DNA from 2 places in the Cupriavidus sp. 05L310 genome. Region 1 is predicted to be linked to the other one. Evidence: predicted binding sites of a transcription regulator. Region 1 holds the regulator's gene; the other holds the start of a gene.

Region 1 (15,272 bases):
CAAGTCGGGACACATCGGCCGCAAGGTCGCGGCCACGCTGGCATCGACCGGCACGCCGGCCTTTTTCGTGCACCCGGCCGAGGCCAGCCATGGCGACCTGGGCATGGTCACGCGCGACGATGTGCTGATTGCCTTTTCCAATTCCGGAGAGACCGCCGAACTGCTGTCGATCGTGCCGATCGTCAAGCGCATCGGCGCCAAGCTGATCTCCGTGACCGGCAACCCCGCCTCCACGCTGGCCAAGCTGGCCGACGCCCACCTCAACGCCGGTGTGGAGAAAGAGGCTTGCCCGCTTAACCTGGCCCCCACCGCCAGCACCACCGCCGCGCTGGCGATGGGCGATGCGCTAGCGGTGGCGGTGCTGGACGCGCGCGGCTTCGGCGAGGAAGACTTTGCCCGCTCGCATCCGGGCGGCGCGCTCGGGCGCAAGCTGCTGACCCATGTGCGCGACGTCATGCGCAGCGGCAACGCAGTGCCCAAGGTACGCGAAAGCACGCCGCTGGCGCAGGCCCTGATGGAAATCACCCGCAAGGGCATGGCCATGACCGCGGTGGTGGATCCGGACGACCACCTGATCGGCGTCTTCACCGACGGCGACCTGCGCCGCCTGCTGGAAACGCCGCGCGACTGGAAGACCGTGCCCATCAGCGAGGTGATGCACCGCTCGCCGCATACGGTGGGGCCGGACCAGCTGGCGGTGGAAGCCGTGCAGGTCATGGAGGCGAACCGCATCAACCAGATGCTGGTGGTCGATGCCGACCAGCGCCTGGTCGGTGCCCTGCACATCCACGACCTGACCCGCGCCAAGGTCATCTGAGAGCACCCACAAACTATGCGGGATATCCTGTCCTCCCTGAGCCGGCTAGGAATGCGCGCCTTGCCGCTGCTGTTGATGGCGCTAGTGGCGGGCAGCACTTTCTGGCTGGTGCAGGTCAATTCCCCGAAAGAAGCCGCCACCGGGCCGGTGGGCAAGAAGCATGAGCCCGATTACTACATGGTCCGCTTCTCCGCCACCGAACTGGCCGAGGACGGCAACACCAAGATGCGGTTCACCGGCGACAAGATGATCCACTTCGAGGACGACCAGACCTACGAAGTGACGCGTCCGGCCATGCGCGCCTACGAAATCGACCGCCCGCCTGTCACGGGCCACTCCGATCGCGGCACGATGAACGCGGCAGGCTCGGTGATCGACCTGTTCGGCAATGCCTTTATCGTGCGTGCCCAAGGGCCGGACCCGGCCAAGGATCCGCAGATGACAGCCGCCTCGGAGTATTTCCAGGTGCTGATCAACGATGACATCGTGAAGACCGACAAAGCCGTCAAGCTGACCCGCGGCCCGTCGGTGATGACGGCAAACGGGCTGATCTTCAACAATGTCACCCGCGAAGTACAATTGCTGGGTAACGTACGCGGCACCATTATTACGGGGCCGCCGGCGAGTCCCGCGAAGTAGCCCAGATAACAAAGACCCGAGAGGCTGTTGCCAGATGAAGCGAAGCAGTGCTGGCCAGGCGAGCGGGCGCAAACGGTACCCAGGCGGGTGCCGCCCGCGCAGCCCCGCCCGCCTTGCCCGGAAACAGCCGCCAGGAAACGAAGCCGCCCGCGGGCCACAGCCGTCCGCGCCAACCGCCATCACGCCAACATGAATTCACTCCTGACGACATCGTCCTGTCGCCGCCGCAGCACGGCCGCTTTGCTGACGCTGGCAGCCGTCCTCGGCCTCACGCTGGCCGCGCCCGCCAGCGCGGAGAAAGCCGACCGCGAGAAACCGCTGGTACTGGAAGCCGACAACGCCAGCTATGACGACGTCAAGCAGGTTTATGTGCTGACTGGCAACGTGGTGCTGACCAAGGGCACCATGGTGTTGAAATCCGACGCGGCCGAAGTGCGCACCGATCCCGAGGGCTACCAGTACGCCGTGGCTACGTCCAAGGGCGGCAAGCAGGCTTATATCCGCCAGAAGCGCGACAACGTCGACGAATACATCGACGGCTGGGGCGACCGCATCGAGTATGACGGCAAGCAGGAGCTGTCCAAGCTGATCGGCCGCGCACGCATGGCGCGGCTGGCCGGCGCCAAGCTGGTCGACGAGATCCGCGGCGCAGTGATCACCTACGACAGCCGCAACGAGTTCTACACCGCCAGCGGCGGTACGGAGAACGCGACGGCGGGCAGCCCGTCCGGTCGCGTGCGCGCCGTGTTGTCGCCGCGCCAGGAGCAACCCGCCAGCGGCGCCGCCGGCGCCCCGCTGCCGCTCAAGCCTGCGCCCGCCCCCGTCAATCCCTGACGCCGCCGCGTCGCCCGATCCACGGATTCAGCCTTCATGACCGTTACCCAAACCGCACCCTCCCAGCCCGCCACCCTGAAGGACAGCAGCACGCTGGTCGTGCGCCACCTGAAAAAGCGCTACGGCTCGCGCACGGTGGTCAAGGATGTGTCCCTCGACGTAAAGAGCGGCGAGGTGGTCGGACTCCTGGGGCCCAACGGCGCGGGCAAGACCACCTCCTTCTACATGATCGTGGGACTGGTGGCGCTGGACGAGGGCGACATCGTGCTCGACGACAAGCACATCAGCGGCCTGGCCATTCACGAACGGGCACGCATGGGCCTGTCCTATCTGCCGCAGGAAGCTTCGGTGTTCCGCAAGCTGAATGTGCAGGAGAACATCCGCGCGGTACTGGAATTGCAGATCCAGGACGGCAAGCCACTTGGCAAGGCCGAACTCGAGCGCCGGCTGGACACGCTGCTCGATGACCTCCAGATTGCCCACCTGCGCGACAATCCGGCGCTTTCGCTGTCAGGCGGCGAACGCCGCCGCGTGGAAATCGCCCGCGCCCTGGCCTCGGCGCCCCGCTTCATCCTGCTAGACGAGCCCTTCGCCGGCGTCGACCCGATCGCGGTGGGCGAGATCCAGCGCATCGTCAGCTTCCTCAAGGCGCGCAATATCGGCGTGCTGATCACCGACCACAACGTGCGCGAGACGCTGGGCATCTGCGATCACGCCTACATCATCAGCGAAGGCGCCGTGCTGGCCTCGGGCCGGCCTGAAGACATCATCGCCAACGAGTCGGTGCGCAAGGTCTACCTGGGCGAGAATTTCCGCATGTAACGCGGCGCGCCACAGCAAGCGGCAGCTGCGGCGACCTTGTGCCCAAGGTGGCTCCGGTGTCGCCTTTTACCCTGCAACGATCACGGCGTCATCAGCGATAGCAATTTCCGTTCCACCGGCACGGAAGTTGGGCATAAAATAGGTCGCATGAAACCGTCGCTACAGCTCCGCCTCTCGCAGCATCTCGCGCTCACGCCGCAACTCCAGCAGTCGATCCGGCTGCTGCAACTGTCCACGCTCGAACTGCAGCAGGAAGTGGAACAGGCGCTGACCGAGAACCCTTTGCTCGAACGCGAGAACGACTGGCTCGACAGCCCGTTGCGCGTTGCCGCCGACGGCTCGGTCAACATGCAGAGCGCTCCCGCGCCGGCGCCCGCCGACGGCCAGGGCACCAGCGAGAACCGCCCCGACGGCGCGCCCGAGGCCGAAGACAGCTATTCCGACAGCAACGAGGACTACGGCAACGACTGGAGCCTCGACGACTTCGCCCGCCGCCCGCAAGGCGACGACGACGAAAAGACCCCGATGCAGTTGCGCGACGCCGAACCCACGCTGCGCGAACATCTGATGGAACAGCTCGCGCCGCTGAAAATTTCGTTGCGCGACAAGGGGCTGGCCATCTTCCTGGTCGAGTCGCTGGACGACGACGGCTACCTGAGCGCCTCGCTCGAGGAAATCTGCAGCGAACTGCCGGATGAACTTGAATTCGAGGTCGACGAGATCCACGCCGTCCTTACCCTGCTGCAGAGCTTCGATCCGCCTGGTGTCGGCGCACGCAATGCGGCCGAATGCCTGGCGCTGCAATTGCGCCGCATCAAGCACCCGCAGCGCGACCTGGCGCTGACCATTGTCACCAATCACCTGGAACTGCTCGCGGTGCGCGACTACACGCGCCTGAAAAAAGCGCTGCAGGTGGACGAGCCGGAATTGAAGTCGGCGCATGAACTGATCCGCTCTCTGGCGCCTTATCCGGGCCATGCGTACAGCCGCCCCGAAGCCGACTTCGTCGTGCCCGATGTTTTTGTCCGTAAACTGAATGGCGGCTGGATCGCGCAGCTCAATCCGGATGTGATGCCGCGGCTACGTATCAACGACATGTACGCGCAGATATTGCGCGGTGCAAAAGGCGATGCGGGTGCTGCGGGACTGCAGCAAAAACTGCAGGAGGCACGCTGGTTGATCAAGAATATCCAGCAAAGGTTCGACACGATATTGCGCGTTGCACAAGCTATTGTCGAACGTCAAAAGAACTTCTTCACCCACGGTGAAATTGCGATGCGCCCCTTGGTTTTGCGGGAGATTGCCGATACACTGGGTTTACACGAGTCCACCATCTCTCGGGTGACTACCAATAAATACATGGCAACGCCGATGGGGACTTTCGAGCTGAAGTATTTCTTCGGCAGTCACGTATCCACAGAAACCGGCGGCGCGGCCTCGTCAACGGCAATTCGTGCGTTGATCAAGCAACTGATAGGAGCCGAAGACGCCAGGAATCCCTTGTCCGACAGCCGGATTGCCGAATTGCTCGGCGAGCAAGGCTTCGTAGTGGCACGACGCACCGTTGCCAAATACCGCGAGGCGCTCAAGATTCCGGCAGTTACTCTCCGCAAGACTTTGTAGCCGAGTTGCATCGCCTGCCTGGTGCAACTCTTTCAGAAGGAGAAACGCTATGAACTTCAAGATCAGTGGACACCACTTGGACATCACGCCCCCGCTGCGTGAGTACGTGGAAACGAAACTGGAGCGTATCGTCAGGCATTTTGATCAAGTCATTGGCGTAAGTGTGCTGCTCTCTGTCGACAATACAAAAGAAAAGGACCGGCGGCAGTACGCGGAAATCAATCTACATCTCAAGGGCAAGGACATCTTTGTCGAAGCGCATCATGAAGACCTGTATGCCGCTATCGACGCGCTCGTCGACAAGCTCGACCGGCAGGTGATTCGCCATAAGGATCGCGTGCAAAGCCACGACCGCGAAGCGGTCAAGTATCAGATGGCCGCATCGCAGATGCAGCAATGACCGTGCCTGGTGGCCCACAGACCGGGCCGCCGGTGTCACTCCCTTGAAACCGGAATCAAGCCGCGCCCATAGCGCGGCTTTTTCGTTCCTGGCGCTCATCCGGGACCACGCGGGGGATTCCGCAACGCATATGGACCGGTGTATGCTGTGCAATACATAGTTCTCAAGCTCAACGATTTTTCCGTGCACGCGGCACCGCTTCCGCGCATCGGGTATTGCAATGCACAAGGCGGGGGCGGGCCTGCTCTATAATGGCCAGACGCCCGACACCGGCAGGGGGACACCCGGTGAAACTTCGGACCTTGGTTTTTTCTTCTTTTTTGCCCGGCGCGATGCCTCCCGGCCCCGGGCCTGCTTACTAGAAAACCCTGCGCATTCCACATGAATCGTTTGGCTAAATTGCTGCCACCCGGCAACATCAACCTCGACGTCAGCGTCACCAGCAAGAAGCGCGTGTTCGAACAGGCCGGGCTCCTCTTCGAGAACAACCATGGCGTGGCGCGCGCTACCGTGACCGACAACCTGTTCGCCCGCGAATCGCTGGGGTCCACTGGTCTTGGCGCCGGGGTTGCCATTCCGCATGGCCGCATCAAGGGACTGAAGCAGCCACTTGCCGCCTTCATGCGCCTGGCCGAGCCGATCCCCTTCGAATCTCCCGACGGCAAGCCGGTAGCGCTGCTGATCTTCCTGCTGGTGCCCGAACAGGCCACCCAGCAACATCTGGAGATTCTCTCGGAGATCGCCCAGCTGCTGTCCGACCGCGAGATGCGCGAAGGACTGGCTACCCTGCCCACCCCCGATGACGTGCACCAGTTGCTGACGCAATGGCACCCCTGACCGGCCTCGGCGATCTTTACGCAGGCGAGCGGGGCAATTGTCCCCGCTGTCTGAAAGCTCGCTCCTGAAAGCACCCGCATGGAACTCACTGGCGTCACCTCGCAGTCGATCTTCGACGACAACGCAGCCGATATCAAACTCTCCTGGGTAGCCGGCCTGGAAGGCGCCGACCGGGCGTTCGATGTCGAATTCGCACGTGAAGCCACTTCCGCGGCCGATCTCGTCGGCCACTTGAACCTGATCCACCCGAACCGGATCCAGGTCCTGGGCAAGCCCGAGATCACGTATTACCAGCGTCTCGACGACGAGATGCGCAAGCGCCAGATGGGTGAGCTGATCCTGCTGGAACCGCCCTTCCTGGTGATTGCCGACGGCATGGAGCCACCGCCCGACCTGGAACTGCGCTGCACGCGTTCCTCCACGCCCTTGTTCACTACGCCGGTGTCCTCGGCGGCGGTGATCGATCACCTGCGCCTCTACCTGTCGCGCATTTCCGCGCCACGCGTGACCATGCACGGCGTATTCCTCGACATCCTCGGCATGGGCGTGCTGGTGATGGGTGAATCCGGCCTGGGCAAGAGTGAGCTCGGCCTGGAGCTGATTTCACGCGGACATGGGCTGGTGGCGGACGATGCCGTGGATTTTGTCCGGCTCGGACCCGATTTCATTGAAGGCCGCTGCCCGCCCCTGCTGCAAAACCTGCTTGAAGTGCGCGGCCTGGGCCTGCTCGACATCAAGACGATCTTTGGCGAGACCGCGGTGCGCCGGAAGATGAAGCTGAAACTGGTGGTGCAGCTGGTGCGCCGCAACGACGGCGAATTCGAACGCCTGCCGCTGGATTCCCAGTATCTGGATGTGCTCGGCCTGCCCATCCACATGGTCAAGATCCAGGTGGCGGCCGGCCGAAATCTCGCCGTGCTGGTCGAGGCCGCCGTCCGCAACACCATCCTGCGCCTGCGCGGCATCGACACGCTGCGCGATTTCATGGACCGCCAGCGCGCCGCGATGCAAGCCGATGTGGCATCGCGGGGCCAGGGCCGGCTACTCTAGGCAGCCAGCGCCGTGCCTGGGCTGTTTCAATTGATTGCATTCGTCCGCGCTTCCGTCGTCAACGCGTTTGGGGCACAGGCCGTTTTGTGCAGTAATGGACATTGAGCCCAGCCCGAGTTGCCGCGCCGACATGGCCAGCAGCCATGAAGTTTTCCACAGCCAGGAGAGCAAGCATGAAGAGAATGATCGCGATGTGCGTGCTGGTAGCCCCGCTTTTCGCCAGCGGCGCCTTCGCCCAGAATGCACCGGCCGCAGCAACCGCAACGCCCGCGGCACCCGCAACGTCCGCAAAACCGGCAGCACCGGCAGCACCGGCGGCGCCCGCGGCGACAAACTCCCAACAGGACAAGATGAAGGCCTGCAATACGCAGGCCGCCGGCAAGAAGGGCGACGAGCGCAAGGCCTTCATGAGCGACTGCCTCTCCAACAAACCCGCCGCCGCTCCCGCCAAGAACAGCCAGCAGGAAAAGATGACGGCGTGCAACAAGGACGCTACCGGCAAGAAGGGCGACGAGCGCAAAGCCTTCATGAGCGAGTGCCTCTCCAAGTAAGCCCCCGCGTCACTTAGCATGCGGACATGCGAAAATGGCGAACCCTTCGGTTCGCCATTTTTGTTGGCGCCTCGCCGTCATGACGGCGTCATCACCTGATGTTATGCTTGTCGTGCTATGCGCATCATACTTATCACCGGAATCTCCGGCTCCGGCAAATCCGTTGCCTTGAACGTACTGGAAGACGCAGGTTACTACTGCGTTGACAACCTGCCGGCTCAGTTTATTCCGGCGCTGGCCCAGTATCTCGCAAGCCAGGGTTACACCCATCTTGGCGTCGCTACCGACATCCGCAGCCGCGAATCGCTGGACGAATTGCCCGGCACGCTGCGCAACCTCGCCTCCGAACACCAGGTCCGGGTGGTTTTCCTGACCGCCAATACGGATGCGCTGGTGCAGCGATACTCGGAAACGCGGCGGCGCCACCCGCTGTCGATGCGTATCGACAAGGCGACCCTCTCGGCCAATGCCGAACCTGCGGGCGTTGCAGACAATGCGCTCGATGCGCCATACAACGACACGTCCCTGATCGAAGCCATCGAGATGGAGCGCGAGCTGCTCAGCCCGCTGGCGGAGGCCGCGCACCGTATCGACACCAGCAACGTGCGCACCAATACGCTGCGCGCGTGGATCAAGGAATTCGTGCGCGGCGATGACCTGAAACTCACCTTGCTGTTCGAATCGTTTGGCTTCAAGCACGGCGTGCCCAGCGATGCCGACCTGGTGTTCGATGTCCGCTCGCTGCCCAACCCCTACTACGACCTGGCCCTGCGCCCGCTGACCGGACGCGACGAGCCCGTGATCGACTTCCTGCAGAGCCAGCCGATGGTGCTGGCCATGGCCGATGACATCCGCGCCTACGTGGAAAAGTGGCTGCCAAGTTTCATCGCGGACAATCGCAGCTACCTGACCGTCGCCATTGGCTGCACGGGCGGCCAGCACCGCTCCGTGTACATCGCTGAAAGACTTGCCAACTATTTTCGCGCCCATGGTAATGTGCTGGTGAGACACCGCGAGCTCGCACCCGGCGGCTGAAGGCCGCAGCTGCAGGTTTCGCGGCCAGGCTCGGCAATTCCCGCCCGAAACTCTGCTGGCTCAGCATGTCCTCACACGCCACGCCCGGCTCATCCGCTTCGACCACCGCTTCGTCCGGTACATCGTCGGTACCGCCTGCGCTGGATGGCCTGCCGCTGTTTCCGCTGCACACCGTACTCTTTCCGGATGGCCTGCTGCCGCTGCGCGTTTTTGAAGCACGCTATGTGGATATGGTGCGCGCTTGCATGCGCGATCACACACCTTTCGGCGTCTGCCTGATCGCCAGCGGCAACGAGGTCGCCCGCCCCAATGAACCCACCATGCCCGAGACCATCGGCTGCCTGGCGGATATCGTCGACTGCAATATGGAGCAGCTTGGCGTGCTGCTGATCAGTGCGCGCGGGCGCCAGCGCTTCCGGCTGATAGGCCACAGTGTGCGCGCCGATGGTTTGCTGGTGGGTCAGGCGGAATTGCTGCCGCCCGACATCATCGACTGCAAGCTTGAACTGCTGGGCGAATGCCTTGCTGTGCTGCGCCGTATCGTCGCCTCGCTCCACGCGGAGCATCCGGGCAAGCTTCCGTTTGCAGAGCCGTTCCTGTGGGATGACCCGAGCTGGGTGGCCAATCGGCTATGCGAGTTGCTGCCCGTGCCGCTCAAGGCCAAGCAGATGCTGATGGCGCTGCCGGACGCGGGGATGCGGATCGAGATCGTGCACAAGTACATGCGTCAACACCATATTCTCTGAGCCTCCCACGCGGCAAAGGGCTTTAGCTTTAGAACAATCCCCCCAGCGCCTGTGCTTCGAGCAGCTTGCGCACCGGTGCCGGTGTGCCCACCGCATCGAGATCGTCCAGCGAGAGCCAGCGTAGCGGAGTGCCATCGGCTGCGTCGTGGGCGCTCAGGCCGGTGACGTCCACGCGGATGGCGCGGATCAGCAGGCGGAAGTGGGTGAAGACGTGGGTGAGTTCGCCGACCATGCTGGCGGTGCCGGGCGTGCCGAAATCGCGGGCGCGTTCGCGGGCGGCGTCTTCGGCCAGTTCGGCATCGAAGGGCACGGTATCCACCGGCATTTCAGGCAGGCTCCAGAGGCCGCCCCAGATGCCGCTGTCGGGTCGCAACGCCAGCAGGACTTCACGGCCGCGCCGGACCAGCAGCATGACGGTGCTGCGCTCGGGAATGGCGGCACGCGGTTTCGGCGTGGGCAGCGCGGCGGTCAGGCCGTCCCGGCGCGCCACGCAGTCGCTGGCCAGCGGGCACGACGCCGCGGCAGCAAGGCAGGCCGGCTTGCCGCGCGAACAGACGGTGGCGCCGAGATCCATTACGCCCTGGGTATAGGACACCATGTCCTCGGCCTGTCCAGGCCCCTTCGGGGGCAACACCTCCTCCGCGATTTGCCACATGCGGTTCTCCACCGCCTTGACGCCCGGATGGCCGTGGATGCCGAAGAACCTAGCGAAGACGCGCTTGACATTGCCGTCCAGGATGGGGGATCGCACGCCAACACTGAAGGCGGCCACGGCCGCCGCGGTCGAGCGGCCGATGCCGGGCAGCGTCACCAGCACCTCGGGATCGGTAGGAAACACGCCGCCGTGCTCGCTCATCACGCTCTTGGCGCAGCGGTGCAGGTTGCGCGCGCGCGAGTAATAGCCAAGCCCTGCCCAGAGCGCCATCACCTCGTCCGCGCTAGCCTCCGCCAGAGCGGCAACGGTAGGCAGGCGGCCGACGAAACGCTGGAAATACTCGATCACCGCGCTGACCTGGGTCTGCTGCAGCATGATCTCCGACAACCAGATCCGGTAAGGGTCGCGGGTGTTCTGCCACGGCAAGTCATGGCGCCCGTGCAGGCGCTGCCAATCCACCACGCGCGTGGCGAAATCGGCGGGAACGGCGGGAACGGCGGGAACGGCGGCCAGGGAAAGATCGGTGGAAGAAACGGCGGGAGTAGCGGCTGGCTTGCGGGGCATCGGGAACGTGACGGAAAAGGCGGCAGCGCCGGAAGCGGCGGCGCGTCATGATACCGCCTTGCCGCCTCCGGCACCGCGCGCCAGCCGTGCTTCAGGCGGCGACGGCCCTGAGCTGGCCGTCTTCGGCGTCAGGCCGCAGGATCTGCCGGGAGAAGGATTCGATGCGTCCGCTGCGCTCGTCCAGCCCGTTCAGCACTTCCTCCAGCTGCGCGATGCGGCTTTCCAGCGTGTCGGTCGCCTCGTGGATGCGCTCGATCGAGTCGACCCGGCGACGCAGTTGCTTCTGATGCTCGCGTACCTGCGCCTCCAGCGGCGTCATCACTGACTTGAGCCAGATCTCGATATCGCGGTTGAGATCGCGAAAGGTTTCCAGCACGCGGCTTGCAACAGTGGAGAACGCGCTTTGCACCAGTTGCGGACGCGAGCGGGTCAGCATGCTCATGGCGCCGAAGTGCGTCTGGGCCAGTGCCAGCGTCTGCTGCAGTTCGCTCACGTAGCGCGCGGTGACAAACTGGATCGGCGCCGGCAACGTGAAGCCGTGCTCGGCATTGAAGCGGCGGTACATGCTGTCGGTGAGCTGGTGTAGCTGGACGATCTTCTGGTCAGCCTCGCTGACCAGTTCGCCTAGCCGGGCGAACAGCCCGTCCATGTCCTCGCGCATGCCGCGCGAGAAGAAGCGCTCCTTCATCTGCTCGCGGCGCTCGCGCATGGTGCGGCGCACGTCGCGCAGTTGCAGGCTCTTGATGATATCGGCGCTGTGACGTCCGAACACAAGACGCAGCGCCTGGAACTTGGCGATGCTCTGCTCGAACTCTTCCTTTTCGGACTGCACACGCATCAGCATGTGCTTGACCATCGCGTGGTTCTTGCCGCGCAGGCCGCGCAACTCGAACAACTGCTCGACGATGCTGCGGCGGCGGCTCTGCAGCAGTTGCTGCGCGCCACGCGTCATTTCCTCCACCGAGCGCTGTACCTGGTCGGCGACGATCTCACGCCGCTGTGGAATCAGTTGATCCGACAGAACATGTTCGAATTGCGGCAGGCCGCTGCGCGCCAGCAAGTCGTCATCGTGCGTGACCTTGGCCACCAGGCCCTTCTGCGCCGACACCGGATAGACGCGCGACTCGTCGATCCCCAGCACCTGGGCGCTGTTGGTGACCTGGCGCGTAATCTCGGCCGCGGTCTCGGCCGGCGACTTGAGCGGGTCCCACAGACCGTCGATCTTGTTCAGCACCGCCAGGCAGCCCTTGCGGTGGCCCGCGCTAACATGGCTGCGCCAGAGATCCAGGTCGCTCTTGGTCACGCCGGCATCGGCGGCGAGCATAAACACCACGACATGCGCCTCCGGAATCAGGCGCAATGTCAGTTCCGGCTCGGTGCCGATCGCGTTGAGACCCGGTGTGTCAAGGATTACCAGACCCTGGCGCAGCAGCGGATGCGGGAAATTGATAACTGCATGGCGCCAGCGGGAAATCTCCACCATGCCGTCGGCATCGAGCGCGTAGGCGGCGTCGGGATCGTTCTCGTTATACAAGCCGAGCGATTCCGCCATCTCCCGGGTGACGCGGTTGGTCTCGATCACGTGCCGGAACGCATCGAGCATCCCATCCGGCGACGAGGGATCGAGCGGCACGGTATGCCAGTGCGCGTCGACGTCGAGGAAATCAGCAGTGGAGGCTTCCTGCAGGCGCGTCTCGATCGGCAGCAGGCGGATGCACGGCGCCTCGGCCTCGTCGTAGCGCAGCTCGGTCGGGCACATCGTGGTGCGCCCGGCGGATGACGGCAGGATGCGCCGGCCATAGTCTGCAAAGAAAATGGCGTTGATCAGTTCGCTCTTGCCCCGCGAGAACTCCGCGATGAAGGCTACCTTGAGCCGGTCGCTCTTGAGCACGCCCTGGATGCGCTGGACGCGTTCGTCGGCCTGGGCGTCGTAGAGATCGTGCTGCTGCAGCCAGGAGCGGAATTCGGCCAGGGAATTGAGCACCCCGGTTCTCCAGGCGCCGTATTGTTCGAATTGAAGGGCGAGGGTTGTCATTGGCACTGGGATCGGCTTGGCGAAAAGCCCCCGCGACGGCGCTGCAGGCCTGGCGTCTTGATGTCCGATAGCCTGCACCCGGGCGGTGACATGGTGTCTTTGTAACACTTTTTTACTTTGTTGAAGATACAGGTTTCCGGGGGATTTTTGTGAAATTCGAGTCGCCTGCGGGCCTCGCTGTTGCGCCGGCCCATCGGCCCGGTGCAACAGCATCGGGAAGTTACTCAATAAACACTTCGGTGCGGCGTCGGCCTTGAGGAGGGCGGCGCGGTTTCAGCGCTGGCAGGTAGGGCAATAGAAAGTCGAGCGCTGTCCCTGGACGATCTGCCGGATAGTGGTGCCGCAGACCCGGCAGGGATGCCCGGCACGGTCATACACGGCGCAATCCAGCTGGAAGTAGCCGCTGCTGCCATCGCTGCCGACGAAGTCGCGCAGCGTGCTGCCGCCGCGCTCGATGGCACGGGCCAGCGTGTCCCGCACCGCGACGGCAAGGCGTTCACAGCGCGCCAGGGAGAGCCGGCCAGCCGGCGTGGTGGGACGGATGCCGGCGGCAAACAGGCTCTCCGACGCATAGATATTGCCTACGCCCACCACGATGTCTCCCGCCAGGAGCACCGTCTTGATGGCTGCGCTGCGCCCGCGCCCGAGGCGGTACAGCCAGGCTCCGTCGAAGCGCGGATCGAAAGGCTCGACGCCAAGGTTGCGCAGCAGCGGATGTGTTGGCAACTGCGACTCTTCGAGCGGGCTCCAGAGCACAGCGCCAAAGCGGCGCGGGTCGCGAAAACGAAGCACCAGGCTGGTGCCGGTATCGGCGTGCGTGTCGGCGGGGTCCGCGAGGATCAGGTCGAGGTGATCGTGACTGCCCGCCGGCGGCGCTTGCGGCAGCACCCGCAAGGTACCCGTCATGCCGAGGTGGATCAGCAGCCAGCCCCGGTCATCTACTGGCGGCAGGCAAGGAGAGCCATCCGGAAAAAGGCTGGCCGCAGCCTGGCGCACACACTCCAGCAGCAGGTATTTGCCGCGCCGTTCGATGCGAGCGATCACCCGGCCGGTCAGTTGTGACTCGATATCCGGTTCAACCGGCCAGCGCAGGCCGCGATGGCGCACCACCACGTCGGCTATGCGCCGCCCCACCACGTGCGGCAGCAAGCCGCGGCGGGTCACTTCGACCTCCGGCAACTCTGGCATCGAACCTCTCCCTTTTGTGCCACTCCAACCGCCAGAGACCCAGTCATACTGGTGCCATGCGGATCAGCAAGGCATTGTAGCGGCAGGCTACAATGCCTTTAACATTCCCATCGCATTGAGTGCTGGAGCACCCACCCACATGTCGGACCGCCTGGACCGTACCCCGATGACCATCGCTCAAATTCTTCCTACCCGGCGCTCTACCCGGCGGCCGCTGCGTCACAGGCTCGCAGCCACGGCTGCGGCCGCGCTTGCGGTCTGCGCCATGGCGCCGCTTGCCAGCCATGCCGCGCCCCCGGAGGGCAGGCCCGCGATGAAGGTGGCGGCGGAAGCCATCACGCCAGTCCGCTCGAACCCGTTGCCGCCGAAGATGCCGCTGCCGGCGGTGCCGCTGAGCGCCGACATCCTGTACCGGGTCCTGGCGGCGGAAATCTCGGCCCAGCGCGGCGTGGTCGGTCCGGCTTACCAGACTTACCTGGAACTGGCCCGCAATACGCGCGACCCGCGCTTTGCCCAGCGCGCCACCGAGATCGCCTTCAATGCACGTAGCGCGCAGCAAGCGCTCGACGCTGCGCGCCTGTGGACCGAACTCGCGCCCACATCGGCTGGTGCGCGGCAAGTCCTTTCCACCCTGCTGGTCCTGAGCGGCCGCTGGGACGAAGCCGAACCCTTGCTGGCCCTGCAGCTCAATGGCGTGCCGCCAAGCCACCGGCCGGAGGCGATCCTGCAGATGCAGCAGCAGCTTTCGCGAACCAGCGATCCCGCCGGTGCCGCCGCCCTGCTGCAGCGCCTGACAGCGAGCGACGCCCGCTCTGCCGAAACCCACCTTGCCCTGGCCCGCGCCAAGGAAGCCGCCAACGACATTCCCGGCGCCCTGGCCGAACTCGACGAAGCCCAGCGCATCCGCCCCGACTATGAAGCCGCCGCGCTGATGGCGGCCGAATTGCGCGCCGACAGCGCACCGGACGAGGCCATCGCCGGCCTGAAGTCGTTCGTCGGCAAGGCCCCTGCTTCGGTCAACGGCCATATCACGCTGGCGCGCCTGTACTTGCAGCAGAACGACCTGCAAGCCGCCCGCGCCGAGTTCGAGACCCTGCGCAAGATAGCGCCCAAGGACCCGCGCGTGCCGCTCGCCCTTGGCCTGACCAGCCTGCAGTCCAAACGCTATGACGAAGCTGAGCAGTACCTGAAAGAGTATCTGCAACTGGCCGAGCAGGTGCCGGCCGCCAGCCCCGATATCGCCTACCAGTACCTGGCGCAGATCGCCGAGGAAAAGAAGGACTACCCCGCCGCCGTTGCGTGGCTCGACCGCATCGACGACAGCCGCCTGGCGCCCGCGGCCGCCGTCAAGCGCGCCCAGCTGCTTGGGCGCATGGGCAAGCTCGACGACGCACAGGCCGTGTTCAACGATATGCTGGCCGATGCCGAGGATATCGCCGAGCCCGACCAGCGCGCGCAGCGCATGACCGCGATCCG
Region 2 (15,272 bases), on a different contig from region 1:
GAACTGGCCAACACCCAATACTATGGATGGGCCTGGGAGAACCGGCAGGCGCTGATGCCCACGCATGAGCAACTGCGCGAAGCCGAAGCGGTCGTGAAGGCATACCGCGCCCGCATCGGCAACCGGTGCAAGATCCTGTTCGTGGTGCCCGACTACTTCGAGCAACGGCCCAAGAAATGCATGAACGGATGGGGCACAACCTTCCTTGGCGTGGCGCCCGACGGCCTCGCGCTGCCCTGCCATGCGGCCCGCATGCTGCCCGGGCTTGACCTGCCGAACGTCACCACGCGATCGCTACGTGAGATATGGCGCGAGAGCGAGGCCTTCCAGCGTTTTCGCGGCACGCACTGGCTGCCGGAGCCTTGCCGATCCTGCGACTCGCAGGCGGAAGACCATGGCGGGTGCCGTTGCCAGGCGTTCCTCCTGACCGGCGACGCCGCCGCCACGGATCCGGTTTGCGATCGGTCTGGAGACCATGGGAAGGTCGCGGAGATCGTGCTGCAGGGCAGGCTGGCCGAGGTGCAGGCGCGCGGACGGGAGAGCGGGATGGTCTTCCGCAGCGATGGGAATTCGCTCAGGCTAAGCAGCGAAGGTAGCTGCGCTGATAGCAAAAAACGGAAGTAGAAAATTGAGAACAAAAAGAGCAAAGACGTTTCACGCCGTGCCTGGGCTGCCGGGTGGGCCGATGTGAAGCGTCTTTGCGAATCCTTCCTTCGTATCCGGTTTCTATCCGACCGTCAGGCCTGACACCGGTCTCTTCCAATGCTCATCCGGTGCTCATCCGGTGCTCAACCGATACTCAGCACCCACTCTGCCAGCCTCCTGGCATCCGCTTCACTGATACTCTCGTGCGACGGCATGGGAATCCGTCCCCAAACACCTTTTCCGCCCTCACGGATCTTTTTCGCCAGCCGCTCGGGCGCTTCCCCATCTCCCTTGTACTTGGCCGCTACCTCGGCAAAACCCGGCCCTACCACCTTGGCATTCATACTGTGACAAGAAAAGCAGCCGCTCTTGTCTGCCAGCGCCTGCATATCGGGCGCCGCTTCGACCCGGGCGGCACACAGCACCATGGCCACCGTGGCCGTCAACGACAGGTATCCTTTCGCCTTCTGCATATCTACTTCCCAATGCTCTGATCATCGACCAGCCCTTGCGCGTGCCGGCTTCGGTGTGCGAGGCCGGCACGCGCAGGGCAGCTTCACTACATGGTGTCCGGCAACGTTCAGCTCTTGTGCAGCTTGAACACCCACACCGATCCGCCCTGCTCCAGGAAATTCACGCGCTTGGCAACTTCCCCGCCCCACAGCGGCACCGCGCCGCCCCAGCCCGACACCACCGCCACATACTGCTCGCCGCCCTCCTCCCAGGTAACCGGAGGCGCCACCACGCCGCTGCCCGTCTGGAACTTCCACAGTTCCTTGCCGGTTTTGGCGTCCGCGGCCTTCAGGTAGCCCTCCGGCGTGCCCCAGAACACCAGCCCGCCGGCAGTGGTCATCACCCCGCCCCACAGCGGCGCGTAGTTCTTGACCTCCCACTCGATCTTGCCGGTCTTGGGATTGATCGCGCGCAGCGAGCCGATGTAGTCCTCGTTGAGCGGATGGATGGTGAAGCCGGCGCCGAGGAAGGCGGCACCCTTCTTGTAGCCCACGGGTTCGTTCCAGATATCCATGCCCCATTCATTGGCCGGTACATAGAACAGGCCGGTCTGCGGGCTGTAGGCCATCGGCTGCTGGTTCTTGCCGCCGAGGAAGCCCGGCGCGGCGAACACGGACTGGCCCTTCTTCGGATCGCTGCCCGCGGCCGGGTCGCCCGGCCGGCTTTCCGCGATCATGTTGGGGCGCCCGGTCTTGAGGTCGATGCTGCTGGCCCAGGTGATCTTCTTGACGAAGGGAAAGGCGTTCACCAGCTTGCCGTTGGTGGCGTCATTGACGTAGAAGAAGCCGTTGCGGTCGGCCTTGCCGCCCAGGCGCTTCCCATCCTGGTCGAAGGTCACGAACTCGTTGACGCCGTCGAAATCCCAGCCATCGTTCGGCGTGTTCTGGTAATGCCAGACGATCTTGCCGGTAGTCGGGTCGAGCGCCACGGTCGAGGCCGAATACAGGTTGTCGCCCTTGCGCATGTGGCTGTTCCACGGCCCCGGGTTGCCGGTACCGAAGTAGGCCAGGCCGGTCTTCGGGTCATAGGTGCCGCCCAGCCAGGTGGCCGCGCCGCCGGTCTTCCAGGTCTCGCCGGGCCAGCTGGCGTTCTGGGTACCGGTCACACCGTCTTCGGTCTTGTTGCCGTCCTTGTCGTACTTGTAGCCCATATGGCCTTCCACCACCGGCCTGGACCAGACCAGTTGCCCGGTCTTCGCGTCGCGTGCCTCGACCCGTCCCACCACGCCGAACTCGCCACCGGAGACGCCGGTCAGCACCATGCCTTTGACGATCAGGGGGGCTGCCGTGTAGGAATAGCCGGCGGCATAGTCCTCGATCTTGTCCTTCCACACCACCTTGCCGGTCTTCTGGTCCAGCGCCACCAGTTGCGCGTCGAGCGTGCCAAAGATCACCAGGTTGTCGTACAGGGCCGCGCCACGGTTGACCACGTCGCAGCAGGGCATGATGCCTTCGGGCAGGCGATGCTCATATTTCCAGAGCTTGCTGCCGGTCTTCAGATCGAGCGCGTAGATGCGCGAGTACGAGGCCGTCACGAACATCTTGCCGTCGTGAATCAACGGCTGCGCTTCCTGCCCGCGCTGCTTTTCGCCGCCGAACGAGAACGACCAGGCCGGCACCAACTGGCTGACGTTCCTGGTGTTGATGCGGTTCAGCGTGGAAAAGCGCTGGCCTTGCGGGCCCATCCCCCACGACAGCACGTCGCCCGGCGACTTCGCGTCATTCTCGATCATGGCATCGGTCACCGCGGCCTGCGCCGCCAGGCTCGCGGCAGCCGCCGCGAGCACCATCATCACGCGTAACGTCCTCATTGTCTGCTCCTCTCTCTTGTTGTCGATCTTCACCAGTGCGCCTCGCACACCAGACTGACTCTTGGCAATTCCCATGCCAATGGAAAACACCTGCATCCGGCCCCGCGGCGGCCTGTGGATGCCGGGATGGCGTACCAGCGCGGAACACTCGGTTGCCGTTGTTGCGGAATTGAACAGCACACCTGTCCGGACTCAGCGTCTCAACGCCGCGTCCTCATACGCCGGGTAGAGGTGCGTCACATTGCGCAAATACTCCGCCGGCATGGCGCCCCAGCGCGCGTAGGCGTCCGGCACCGGCATGGCAAGCACCTCGGCCAGGTCGCGGCCCTGGGAGGCCGCCTGGGTCATGCGGGCGTCCAGCCACTGCAGGTAGCCGCGTGTCTGCGCGATGGCGTCCGCGCTGCCGAGCGCCGGTCCGTGGCTGGGGATCAGCAGCCGTGCGCCGCTGTCGCGCACCAGCGCCTGCAAATGGTCCAGGCTGGCCAGCCAGCGCTTGAGATCCGCATGCGGTGTGGTCGGCACGCGCTCGCGAAACGCCACGCCGCCCGCGAAGACCACGCCGGCGCCGCGATCCACTATCACGAGGTCGTCGGCGGTGTGACCGTCCATCCGGATCAGATCGAAGGTGTGCCGGCCGATCGTGCGCCGGCCCGGGGTCAGCACGTGGCGCGGCGGCGCCGGTTCCGTGTCGCGCATCCAGTTGCCGCACAGCCGGTAGAGGTTGTCGGCATATGCAGGCCCTTCGCGCCGGGCGCCGTCGATGGTGCCGGCCAGCGCGCTGCCGCCCACGTCGGTATAGGCCTGGTTGCCGAAAAAGTAGTCCGGATGCAGGTTCAGATTGAGCACCAGCCGCACCGGCGCCGCCGTGACCGAAGCAATGGCGCGGCGCTGCTGCTCGCCGTACTGGTGCGACGGCCCGGTATTGATCACCACCACGCCGTCACCCGTGTCGATAAAGGCGGTGTTGATGATGTTGCAGCCGTTGTCCGGCGCGAAATCCGCATTGGCCCCTTCCAGCAGCCACACGTCGGCGGCGACCTGGCGTGGCGCCAGGCGATAGTCCCCTGCCTGCGCCAGCGCCGCCTGCGCTGCCAGCCATAGCAGGATCCCGAGCGCGCGCTTCATGGCGTCACCTGCGCCGCGAACCGGTTGCCGTTGTTATCGCGTCCGCTCACCGTCATGCCGCGCTCCATGGCTTCGCGCAGGTCGAAGGAGAAGATGGGGTTCTCGGCAACCGGTTCGTACAGCGTCAGCCGCAGCATCGCTTCCCGGGTGGCGTCGAGCAGGCTCAGCGACTCCACATGGAAGGCCGGGATACCCGCCACCAGCCCGGTGTCCATCGGGTGCATCACGCGTAGCCGCACCCGGCCACCGTTGCCGCCGAGGCCGGGAAACACGCGCGATTCGACCCGGTTCAGCGTGGTGCTCCACGAACCGTCGCGGCGCGTCGCGCCCGGCACCGTGCAGCCGCCGCCGCTGGCATCCACCATCACCCCGCCCACGTGCCACACGCCGTCCCGCGTGCGGGCCGCCACGCGCACCGGCGAGGCCTGCTCCAGCTTGAAGCGGAACGACAGCGAGGGGCGCACCCTGAGCGGCTCGAACTCCAGCACCTTGCGGATCGGGTTGCGGTCCACCGCCACCACGATGCGATCCACCTCGCCGAGCGCCGACGCATCAAAAGCGATCGGCACCCGCATCGGATCTTCGGCAAAGGCCGGCCCGGTGACCTTGACGCGGCTGTCGAACACGTACGGCGCCTGCCGCAGCGCTTCCTTGTGCACCAGCGGCCATTGCGGCGACTGCAACGGATCGCGGCTGTCCAAGGCCCACGCACCCGTTGCGGCCAACGCCAGGCAAGCTGCCAGCGGCACGGCATGCCTCATGCCGGACCCCCGGCCTGGCGCACGCGGCGAGCCATCCCGCGCTGAGGGTCGTAGCCGAGCAGCGCCAAAGCGAAGAACACGGCCGTGCAAGCGGCCACCACCGCGAGACTGACTGGCGCGGCCTGCCCGTACAAGGCGAAGCGGATCGCTTCCACGGCATGGGTAAAGGGATTGAAGCGCGCGAGCTGGTAGACCACGGTGGCGCCGGACTCCTCCAGCTTCCAGAGCGGATACAGCGCCGAGCTGATGAAGAACATCGGGAAGATCACGAAATTCATGGTGCCGGCGAAGTTCTCCAGCTGCCGCACATGCACCGACAGCAGCAAGCCCAACGCCCCCAGCATCAGCGCGGCCAGCACCATCACGGCCAGCGCGCCGGGCAGGCATGCCGGCGCGAATGTCACGTCGAAGGCCATGGCGACAAGCAGGAAGGCGACCATCTGCAGCAAGGAAAGCAAGGTGCCGGCGGCCAGCTTGCAGGCGAGCAGCCAGGCCCTGGGCAGCGGCGCGGTCAGCAGCAGGCGCATCACGCCCATCTCGCGGTCGTACACCATCGCCAGCGAGGACTGCATGCCGTTGAACAGCGCGATCATGCCGAGCAGGCCGGGCGTGACAAAGACCTTGTATTCGACATAGGTGTCGTAGGGCGGCACGATGGCGACGCCGAGCGCGTTCTGGAAGCCGGCCGCGAATACCAGCAGCCACAGCAGCGGCCGCGCCAGCGACGAGCACAGCCGCCCGGGCTGCCGGAAGAACTTATGCAGTTCGCGCCCGGCCACCGCGCGCAAGGCGCGCCAGGCGTGGATCAGGGTGGTAGTCATGGCCTGGGCGTCGCTCCCCTATTTGCCTGGACGGCACGCGGTGTCGGCCGCGTCTGCGCCCAGCGTGTCGAGATTGTTCTTCGGATGCAGCACACCCTCCACCGGCGCCACGCCGACCACGCCGTCGGGATGCGCCAGCAGGACCGGCTGGCGCAACTGGCGGTCCCAGCGCCGGAAGGACAGCGGCGGACCCTTGAAGCCATCCACCACCACCGCCTCGGAGACCAGCGCCTCGGCCTGCCCGGCAAAGCCGCCCTTGGGCTGCCGCGCCACGCTTTCGGCTATCGCCTTCACAGCCACCCACGCGGCCCAGTCATAGCCGGTCATGGGACGGCCCGCCGCCTTGATGAAACGCCGGTTCAGCTGCGGCCCGCCGTTGCGCTCCCAGGCCCAGTGCCAGGCCTGGCCGGTCAGTCCGCTGGCACCTACCACCGGGCGGGGCAGCTGGGTGGCATAGGGCACGCCGCGCGCGAACTCGCCGTCGGCATCGGCGACCACCACCACGTCGTAGTCCACGCCGGCAGTCAGCAGCCTGAGATTGTCCAGCTCGCGCTCGCGCGGATCGTTCGACAGCTTGAACGCGCGCTGCGCCGACCAGGCAATGCCGAAGCGGCGGGCAGCCTGCGTGAGCACGGCGCGCTGCGCCGCGTCTTCCGGCGACGGGCCGCTCAGCAACAGCGCACGGCGCCACTTGCGCAGCGCCAGGTATTGCATCAGCGCGTCCGCCTGCATGCGCCGGCTGGGCAGCGTGTGGAGCAGGTGCGGCGCGCAGCCGGCGCCGCGCAGTTCATCGTCGTCGGCGGAAACGTTGAACAGCAGCGCTTCGCCGGGCTTGACCGCACGCGCCGCCAGCCTGACCGCCGGAGCCGGCAGGTCCAGCAGGATAAAGCGCGTGCCCTGGCGCGCCAGCGCGGCTACCATCGGCCCCACCTCGGCCTCGCCGCTGGCTTCCTGCGCATCGAGCCGCAGGACCTGCCCGGCGGCTTCCAGCGCAAAGCGCGATTCCGCCACCGCCACGCGCGCGCCGTCCACGGGACGGCCTTGCGGCTGGCCGGGGTAACGTTGCTCCATCCGCCGGGGTGCATAGCGCGCATCGCCGGCCATGGAAACCACGGCCACCCGTACGTCAGCCGCGTGCGCGGTGGCTGCCAGCCACGCGAACACGGCCAGCCAGCGCAGACCGGTAGCCGGACTAGTCATCGATCGCCACCGAATGCGGCACCCTGCCCGCCTTGAGCGTGGTCACGGCCTTGTTGCTTGCGGTGTCGACCACGCTGACGTCATCGGACAGTCCGTTGGCCACATAGAGCAAGGCGTTGTCGCGCGTCAGCGCCAGGCCCCAGGCGCGGCGGCCCACCAGCACGTAGTCCAGCACCCGGCGCGAAGCCACGTCGACCACGGCCACGCGATTGGCGCGGCCCAGCCCGATATAGGCGCGCTTGCCGTCGCTGCTGGCGGTCAGTCCGACCGGGGTCACGTCCTCCGCACGGAAGCCCTTGGGCGTGAAGGCGATGGTGTGTACCACTTCCAGCGTATCGGTGCGGATCACGCTGACGCTGGCGGCCAGTTCATTGGTCACCCACAGCTCCTTGCCGTCCATGGCCAGCAGCAGGCGGCGCGGGCGGTTGCCGACCCGGATATTCCTGATCAGCTTGCGCGATGCCACGTCGATCACATGGACCAGGTTGGCGACTTCCGAGGTGACGTACACCCGCTTGCCGTCCGGGCTGGCCTTCACACCCTCGGGCTCTTCGCCCACCTTGATGGCAAACACCTTCTTGCCGGACGCGATGTCGTAGGCCGACAGCAGTCCGTCCTCCTCGTTGGAGACGTAGAGCGTGCGGCCGTCGGGACTGAGGTCGAACAGTTCCGGGTCGTCGCCGACCGGCAGCGAAGCCACGGTCTTGCGGCTCGCCACGTCGACCACGTCCACCCGGTTATCGTCGCTGCAGGCCACGTAAAGGCGCCGCCGGTCCGGCGACAACTGCAGGTGGCGCGGGCGCTTGCATTGCCGCCAGACGGCGATCAGTTGCCTGCTGGCGGCGCCATAGGCGGCCACGGCATCGTCTTTCTCGCTGGAGACGAAGACCTGCCCGGTGGCGTTGCGGCTTTCAGCGGCGCCGGCCACGCCGGCGGCGATCAGCAGCAACATGGCGGCCAGGGTGGCGCAGGCGATAAAGCCAAGGGTGGGCGGCCTGTTCATGCCGGGACACGCTCGGTAGCGCGCGCGGTGGCACGGACAGGCGATGCGGGGAAGCTGGTCAGGGCCAGGAAGGCCTGCTCCAGGCTGTCGCACTCGGCGGCGCCGCGCAGCGCGGCCGGCGTGCCGTCGAAGCGCACCGCGCCCCGATGCAGCACGATCACGCGGTCCGCCTGCTCGACCTCCTGCACCAGGTGCGTGGCCCACAGCACGCCGGCCCGCGCCTGCGCGGCAAGCCGGCGTGCATCGGCAACGATCTGCGCGCGCGAGGCCGGATCGAGCCCGACAGTGGGTTCGTCCATCAGCAGCACGGCGGGCTCGTGCAACAGCGCGCGCGCCAGTTCCACCTTGCGCCGGTTGCCGCCCGAGAGCTCGCGCACGGATGCCCCTGCCCGCTCCGCCAGGCCGAAATCCTCCAGCAGCCGGGCAATCCGCCCGGCGGCAACGCGGCGCGGCAGCCCGTGCAGGCCGGCATGGAAATGCAGGTTCGACAAGACCGACAAGTCCAGGTCGATGGCCGGCTGCTGGAACACGATGCCGAGGCGGGCCAGCGCACGCACCGGGTGGCGCCGCATATCCACCCCCATGACCGTAACCCGCCCCGCGTCGGCCACGAACAAGCCGCTGAGGATCTGGAACAGCGTGGTCTTGCCAGCGCCGTTGGGACCCAGCAGCGCGACAAATTCACCGCGCCGCACGTCGAGCGAAACGCCGTCCAGCGCGTGCTGGTTGCCAAAGCGCTTGCGCACGGCTTCACAGCGCAGCGCCAGCGGGGATTCCGGGGCCATCACAGGTGCTCCTTCGGCTGGGCCGTGCCCACCCGCTCGGCGAAGCGACGCTCCGCCTCCCAGGCGCGCTGCAGGTAGGCCTCGTACCGGGCGGTGTTCAGGTAGGTCAGTTCCTGGTCATACCTGGCCAGCTCGGCCACGTGGCGGGGCTGTTGCATGGCGATGCGGAACGCGTCGTGCAGGCGGTTGACGATCAGCGGGTCGGTGCCGCGCGGCACGCCGATGCCATAGGGCGAGTTGTGGATCGCGTTGTCGAAACCCAGCTCGCTGACGGTCGGCACCTCGGGCCAGCGCGCCGATCGCTGCGCGCTGAACACGGCCAGAAGGCGCATCCGCCCGCTCTCCACGAAGGGCGCGAAGCCGGTCGAATTCACGCCCGCCATCAGCGAGCCATTGGCCACCGCCAGCATCTGGTCAGCGGTGCCGCGGTAAGGCACGTGCACGTAGCGCACGCCGCTGCGTCCGAGCACATCCTCCATGGCGAGGTGGGCGGTGGTGCCGATGCCGGTCGAACCCACCGTCAGCGCGCCAGGATGGGCACGGCCCCAGGCAATCAGGTCATCCAGCGTGTGGAAGGGGCTGTCCGCGGGCACCACGATGCCGAAGGTGTAGCCGGAGATCATCAGCACCGGCTGGATGTCGCGCAGCGGCTGCCACGCGGTTTTCTGCTGATGCGGGAAACGATAGACCGTCAGCGGCAACTGGCCGATGGTGTAGCCATCCGGCCGCGCGGCGGCAAGCGCGCCGCCCACCAGCGTGCCGCCGGCGCCCGGCCTGTTCTCCACCACGATGGGCTGACCGAGCTCCCGCCCGGCCAGTTCCGCCAGCACGCGCATCGAGATATCGGTGGCACCGCCCGCCGGCCACGGCACGATCAACGTGATCGGGCGCACCGGAAAGCGCGGCGCCCCCTCCGCTGGCGCGGCCAGCGCATGCGCCAGGCCAAAGCCGAGCAGCAGCGCGAAAGCGAGGCGACGAAGCATGGCATGGCAGAAGGTGGAAGTGTTCATGCTGATTAGAAGAGCAAGGCCGATACCATGTGCGGCGCAACATGCGGGCTGTCGGGCGCCTGGCCTTCTCCGGCGTCATCCTGGAGGCCGCCAGGCATCGCTGTAAGGCTGCGCGTTGTGCAGTGCGCTATTGATGGTTGTCCCGCCGTGGAACACGCCACCAGCGCCCGGGCCAGACCTGTCCCGTTTTGAAACAGAGGCTCAGCCGAAGCCGTGCTCCACCGCATAGCGATGCATTTCCACCCGGTTGGCCAGGCCCATCTTCTTGCGGATCAGCGTCTGGTAGTTCGCCACGGTCTTGGTACTGAGATAGAGCTGCGCTGCCACTTCCTCGATCGCCGTGCCGCGCGCGAACAGGCGGAACAGGTCGAACTCGCGCGGCGACAAGGCCAGGTGCGGCAGCGGCCTGCTGCCGGCATCGACCAGGCCCGCGACATCGTCGGACAGCGCCTGCCCCCCGTTGGCCACCTTGCGCACGGCGTCCACCAGTGCCTCCGGCGCACTGCTCTTGGTCAGGTAGCCGGCGGCGCCGGCCCGCATGGCCTGGCTCACGATGGCGGCGCTGTCGTGCATGCTGAACACCAGGATCCGCAATGCGGGGACCCGCGCGCCCAGCCGCTGCAGCACCTCCATGCCGCCGCGTCCGGGCATCGACAGGTCCAGGATCAGTACGTCGGCCGGATGCTGCGTCAGCCAGGCGTAGGCGGCATCGCTATCGCCGAACTCGGCCACCACGCGCACCCCCTCCTCCAGTTCCAGCAGCCGCCGGTACCCGGTGCGCACTACCGCGTGATCATCGGCAATGACTACGTCGATCGTTTTCATTTGCTCTGGCTCCCATGCGGTTGAACCGGCTCGGCGAACGCCTGCTGCGCAAGCGGAAAGCTGGCGCTCAGGCGGCAGCCGGGCGTGGCAAGGACCGCAGCAGAGGCGGGTTCGATGTGCAGCGTGCCCAGATGGGCCCACGCGCGCTCCTGCATCCCTCGCAGGCCATGACTGCGCTGCAGGGCCGCGGCGACGTCGGCAATGCCCTGGCCGTCGTCCTCCACGCTCCAGCGCACCGCCTCCCCTGCGGCCGTGGCGGCGATGCGGATCGCCACGCGGCGCGCGCCGGCATGGCGCATCACGTTGGTCAGCGCCTCCTGCGTCATCCGGTACAGCGTCAGGACCAGGTCCGCGCCCGGCGCCACACCACCAAGCGCCACCTCATAGTCCACCTGCGTCTGCTGGCCCGGCTGGTCGCGCCAGGCTCGCACCAGGTCTTGCAGCAGACGCTCCACCGAGGCGAGGCGGCCGTCGGGCTGCACGCCGTGCGGCCGAAGCCGGTGCAGCAAATGACGTACCTCGTGCTGAATCCTGGCGCAATGCCCGGCCAGGTCGTTGGCCACGAGTTGCAGCACGGGCTCATGGACACTCTTGCGAACCAGATAGGCGGCATCGGCGCGCATTGCGGTGAGCACCTGGCCGAACTCGTCGTGCAGCTCCCGCGCCAGGCGCGCGCGCTCGCTTTCCTGGGCAGTCAGCAGCTTGCGGCTCAGGGCGCGTCGCTCCGCCTGGGCATCGTCCAGCGCACCAGCCAGGTGGTTGAGCGCACGGCCGACCTGGTCCATCTCGCGCGTGCGCATGGGCGGCAGGCGCACGCTGTAGTCCTTGTCTTCGTAGCGCCGGATCGCCTCCAGGATCTGTTGCAGGGGAGCTAGCGCCCGTCCCAGGGCCCAGTGGATGCCAAACAGTAGCAGCGCGCCATAGACGGCTAGCACGGCGAGGTTGCCGGCCATGTCGTCGCTGGCTTCCTGGATTTCGCTCTCCGGATTCCAGCGCAAGGCGGCGCGGTAGGTAGCGCCGTCGCGGGTGTGGATCTCCCAGCGGCTTTCCAGCCGCGCCGCATTGGCGCTCAGGCCCGGCAGGGCTAGCAGGCCGCCCCAGGCGGAGCTGTCCCGTGGCTGCGGCGCGCTTACCAGCACCTGGCCCGCGGCATCCTCCAGATGCAGCCACAAGTGGCGCATTTGCGCCGATGCATTGATGGCGCGCAGGGCGGCAAGATGCGCCTCGCGTTCGGCCGGCGCCGCCATTTGCAATGCCGAGAGGCGCGGAATCAGTTGCGCCATGGCGTCCGCGCCATGGCGCTCGTCGCCGATGGCGCGCACCGCGAGCCATAGCGCGACCACCAGCGCGCAGCACAGGCAGGCCGCGGAGATCCAGATGGCACGGCTTAACAGATAGCGAGACATCGTCATGGCAATGACGCCCCCCGGAAGGTTGCGGTGGCCGGTGGAATTCGCCCGCGGATCGGGAGGTTTTCCCGAAGCCCGAGGTATGGAACCTGCTCCCTGTCCCTCGAGTTGTTTCCGCCAGGCCGGCACCCAACGCAGGTGCCCCGGCCAATCATTCCGAGGAGATGCAAGATGCCAGCCAACCTACCCCCGCCCAGACGCAGAGCCAAGCCGGGAGGCGCCGCCCTGCGCCCGGCGCCCCGCCTCGGCGCGCCACGGCGCGGCGCGGTCACCGCCATCGCACTGGCCGTGGCACTGCTGGCCGCCCTGCCCGCTGTTGCACAACAGGACAATGGTGTGCAAATCGGGGACAGTGCCACGCTGCCCGAGGTCCTGGTGGTGGCGGCGGCTCCGCTGCCCGGCATCGGCGTGGACCGCGATGTCGTGCCCTACACGGTGCAGACGGTCAGCGGCGACAAGCTGAACGGCACGCGCACCGGCACCCTCGCCGAATACCTGGCGCGTAACTTCACTGGCGTCAACGTCAACGACATCCAGGGCAGCCCCTTCCAGACCGACCTCACCTACCGCGGCTTTCGCGCCTCGTCGATCCCGGGCGTGTCGCAAGGGCTGTCTGTCTACCTGGACGGCATCCGCGTCAACGAGCCCTTCGGCGATGTGGTTAGCTGGGACATGATTCCCGAGTCCGCCCTGGAAAGCGTCTCGCTGGTCTCCAGCGCCAACCCCGCTTATGGCCTCAACACGCTCGGCGGCGCGCTTGCCATGACCACCCGCTCGGGCCTGACCTCACCTGGCTTCACCGCCGATCTCTCTTATGGCAGCGGCAACCGCAAGCGCGCCGACCTGTCGGGCGGCATCCGCAGCGACAGCGGCTGGCACGCCTTCGCCGCCGGCACCCTGTTCCAGGAGCACGGCTGGCGCGATCATTCCGAGGGCCGGCTCGGCAATCTGTTCATCAAGGCCGGGCACGAGGGCGAGACCGACAGCTGGGATGTGTCCGTGCTGCATGGGCGCAGCACCCTGATCGGCAACGGCCTGGTGCCCAGCTACCGCGCTAGCGGCAATGCCATGCTGCCCGGGCTCTACGAGAGCAATCGCGGTGCCGTCTATACCTATCCCGACAAAACCGAGAACATGGTCACCCAGGCCGCCCTCAATGGCCGGCACTGGTTCGACGAGAAGACCAGCGCCGCCATGCTCGCCTATGTGCGCACCAGCCGCCGCGACACCACCAACGGAGATGTGAACCCGGTCTACGCTGCTTATACGGAAGACTGCGAAGATGGCTTCAATGCCGCCGGCAGCCCGCGCAAGTCCCGCTGCGGCTACACCCGGGACGAAGGCGCGGCGCTGGATCCGGCGGTGCTGAACACGACGCACATGTGGCAGCAGTCCATCGGCATGGCGTTCAGCTTCGCCAAGGAGACGGAAAAGCACCTGATCAACGCCGGGCTGACGTTCGACCGCAGCCGCCTCACCTATTCGCAGTACGAGCAGCTAGGCACCTTTACCGACGACCGCGGCGTGATCGCGGACCCGGATGCGCCGAACGAACTGTTCTCCGGCGTCAGCGGCACCTCGCGCGCGATTGGCCTGTACCTGTCGGACACCTGGGCCGTGACGCCCAGCACCTTCGTGACTGGTTCGGCCCGGTGGAACCACGTGACCGTGAGCAACACGCTGCGCAACAGCGACGGCAGCGAGCAGCCGAACGAGAGCTTCACCTACCGCAGGCTCAACCCCGCGCTTGGCATTACGCAGAAGCTGGGCGCCGGGGTCTCGGTATTTGGCGGCTACGCCCAGAACAACCGCGTGCCGACGGCGCTCGAACTGGGCTGCGCCGATCCCGCCCAGCCCTGCCGCCTGCCTGCCGGCCTGCAGGCCGACCCTTACCTCAAGCAGGTCGTCTCGCACTCCTATGAAGTGGGCGCGCGCTGGCGGCCCTCGAAGGACACGGAAGTGTCCGGCTCACTCTACCGCGTTGATAACCACGACGACATCCTCTTCCTGCGCGCCCCCAACACGCAGCAGGGCTACTTCGCCAATTTCGACCGGACCCGCAACCAGGGCTTCGACCTGTCCGCCCGGCAGCGCTTGGGCAACGTCACCCTGCGCCTCGGCTACAGCTATCTCGACGCCACCTATCAGGCCACCGGTCAGCTCGCGGTGGGCGAACGCACCATCGACGTCAAGCCGGGCATGCGCCTGGCCGGCCTGCCGCGCCACACCATCAAGCTGGGTGTGGACTGGCAGGCGCTGCCCGAACTGACCCTGGGCGCCGACCTGGTTGGCGTGTCCAGCAGCGTCACCAGTGGCAACGAAGACGGCCTGCGCGCCGACCCGCAGCCCGGCAAGGCGCCGAAGTCCGTGAACTGGAGTACGCCGGGGTATGCCACGGTCAACCTGCGCGCCTCGTATCGCGTGAGCAAAGGCTTCGAAGTCTACTTGCGTGTGGCCAACCTGTTCGACCGCCGCTACGAGACCTACGGGCAGATCGCCAATGACGTCTTTCCCAACGGCAATCTGCTACGTCCGCAGAATACGCCGGGAGACAACGCCAGCGCGCTGTTTGTCGCCCCTGGCGCTCCCCGCAGCGTCTGGGCCGGCGTGATTTACCGCATGTGATCCGACAATGGGAGCGCGCCTGGCTACGAGCGCTTGCGAGGCATGGCAAGCATGGCGATCGCTATCTGCGCACTTTGCTGATTCAGCAATGCGATTCTCCCTACTGCACCAACGGTGTGTCCGAACCGAGCAGCCCGGCGCGCTGGGCCGCCTGACGCAAGGCGCGCAGGCATGATCTCGCTTTCCGAAGGCTTCAACGTGTCGTACCGGAGGGGAATAGAGCGTCAACGCCGGGAGTGTCCCCTGCAGAAATGCCGCCTATGGCAAATGCCTGCCAGGAAGTAAAGGCACCTTTGCACGCGTACCGGCGGCGTGCACTGCCTGTCGGCCACCGGCTCGCGTGCGTGCCCCGTTCCGGCCGGCCGTATCGAGCCCATGCTTGTCGGGCAGGACGCGGCCGCCCAAGCGATTGTCCGCGTGGCCACCAAAGGCGCCGATCCTGACATCCTCGCCCATCCCCCCGACAACATGCTGCGCCCGGGCGGCTCCCGCGGTGGCCGCCAACATGGCAATGGCCACCAGGGGAATCGAACAGATCTTGATCATGCGACGCTTCTTCCATGTAGCACGGCATGCCACTGTACCTGGCTACCGCAGTTTTTGAGCACGGGGGAGCATAGTTCGGCCCGACCACCCCGGTTGTAATCAATTGTTAGCGCCCGTCAGGCGTGAGGGCGAAATGCAACAGTGCGCGCGCCATGAGCGCGAATGGAAGGCGGCTGGTTGAACCGCTGTGACGT

Evidence for each region. Region 1 encodes sigma-54, which starts transcription at its own class of promoters, with help from an activator protein. Its sites were predicted from a motif close to TGGCANGNAANCTGCTTT; they were not measured.
Region 2: a site for sigma-54 is predicted at 3,030-3,047, ahead of AC1DS6_RS00595 (PQQ-dependent methanol/ethanol family dehydrogenase). Genes of this name have one in related genera too.

Annotation. Positions count from the first base shown of each region.
Region 1 is NZ_JBFTOX010000016.1:51,952-67,223, reverse strand. Features, by position in the region: gene AC1DS6_RS13965 (KpsF/GutQ family sugar-phosphate isomerase) at 1-817, shown strand, start outside; gene lptC (LPS export ABC transporter periplasmic protein LptC) at 833-1,456, shown strand; gene lptA (lipopolysaccharide transport periplasmic protein LptA) at 1,646-2,290, shown strand; gene lptB (LPS export ABC transporter ATP-binding protein) at 2,327-3,112, shown strand; gene AC1DS6_RS13945 (RNA polymerase factor sigma-54) at 3,260-4,735, shown strand; gene hpf (ribosome hibernation-promoting factor, HPF/YfiA family) at 4,785-5,135, shown strand; gene ptsN (PTS IIA-like nitrogen regulatory protein PtsN) at 5,517-5,972, shown strand; gene hprK (HPr(Ser) kinase/phosphatase) at 6,051-7,022, shown strand; gene AC1DS6_RS13925 (PsiF family protein) at 7,196-7,573, shown strand; gene rapZ (RNase adapter RapZ) at 7,691-8,608, shown strand; gene AC1DS6_RS13915 (LON peptidase substrate-binding domain-containing protein) at 8,674-9,354, shown strand; gene mutY (A/G-specific adenine glycosylase) at 9,383-10,573, opposite strand; gene AC1DS6_RS13905 (dynamin family protein) at 10,665-12,608, opposite strand; gene mutM (bifunctional DNA-formamidopyrimidine glycosylase/DNA-(apurinic or apyrimidinic site) lyase) at 12,882-13,796, opposite strand; gene AC1DS6_RS13895 (tetratricopeptide repeat protein) at 13,936-15,272, shown strand, end outside.
Region 2 is NZ_JBFTOX010000001.1:119,074-134,345, reverse strand. Features, by position in the region: gene pqqE (pyrroloquinoline quinone biosynthesis protein PqqE) at 1-624, shown strand, start outside; gene AC1DS6_RS00600 (c-type cytochrome) at 789-1,073, opposite strand; gene AC1DS6_RS00595 (PQQ-dependent methanol/ethanol family dehydrogenase) at 1,226-2,968, opposite strand; gene AC1DS6_RS00590 (quinoprotein relay system zinc metallohydrolase 1) at 3,161-4,093, opposite strand; gene AC1DS6_RS00585 (quinoprotein dehydrogenase-associated SoxYZ-like carrier) at 4,090-4,854, opposite strand; gene AC1DS6_RS00580 (ABC transporter permease) at 4,851-5,675, opposite strand; gene AC1DS6_RS00575 (ABC transporter substrate-binding protein) at 5,694-6,875, opposite strand; gene AC1DS6_RS00570 (PQQ-dependent catabolism-associated beta-propeller protein) at 6,868-7,827, opposite strand; gene AC1DS6_RS00565 (ABC transporter ATP-binding protein) at 7,875-8,663, opposite strand; gene AC1DS6_RS00560 (tripartite tricarboxylate transporter substrate binding protein) at 8,663-9,646, opposite strand; gene AC1DS6_RS00555 (response regulator transcription factor) at 9,875-10,498, opposite strand; gene AC1DS6_RS00550 (sensor histidine kinase) at 10,495-11,910, opposite strand; gene AC1DS6_RS00545 (TonB-dependent receptor) at 12,079-14,532, shown strand.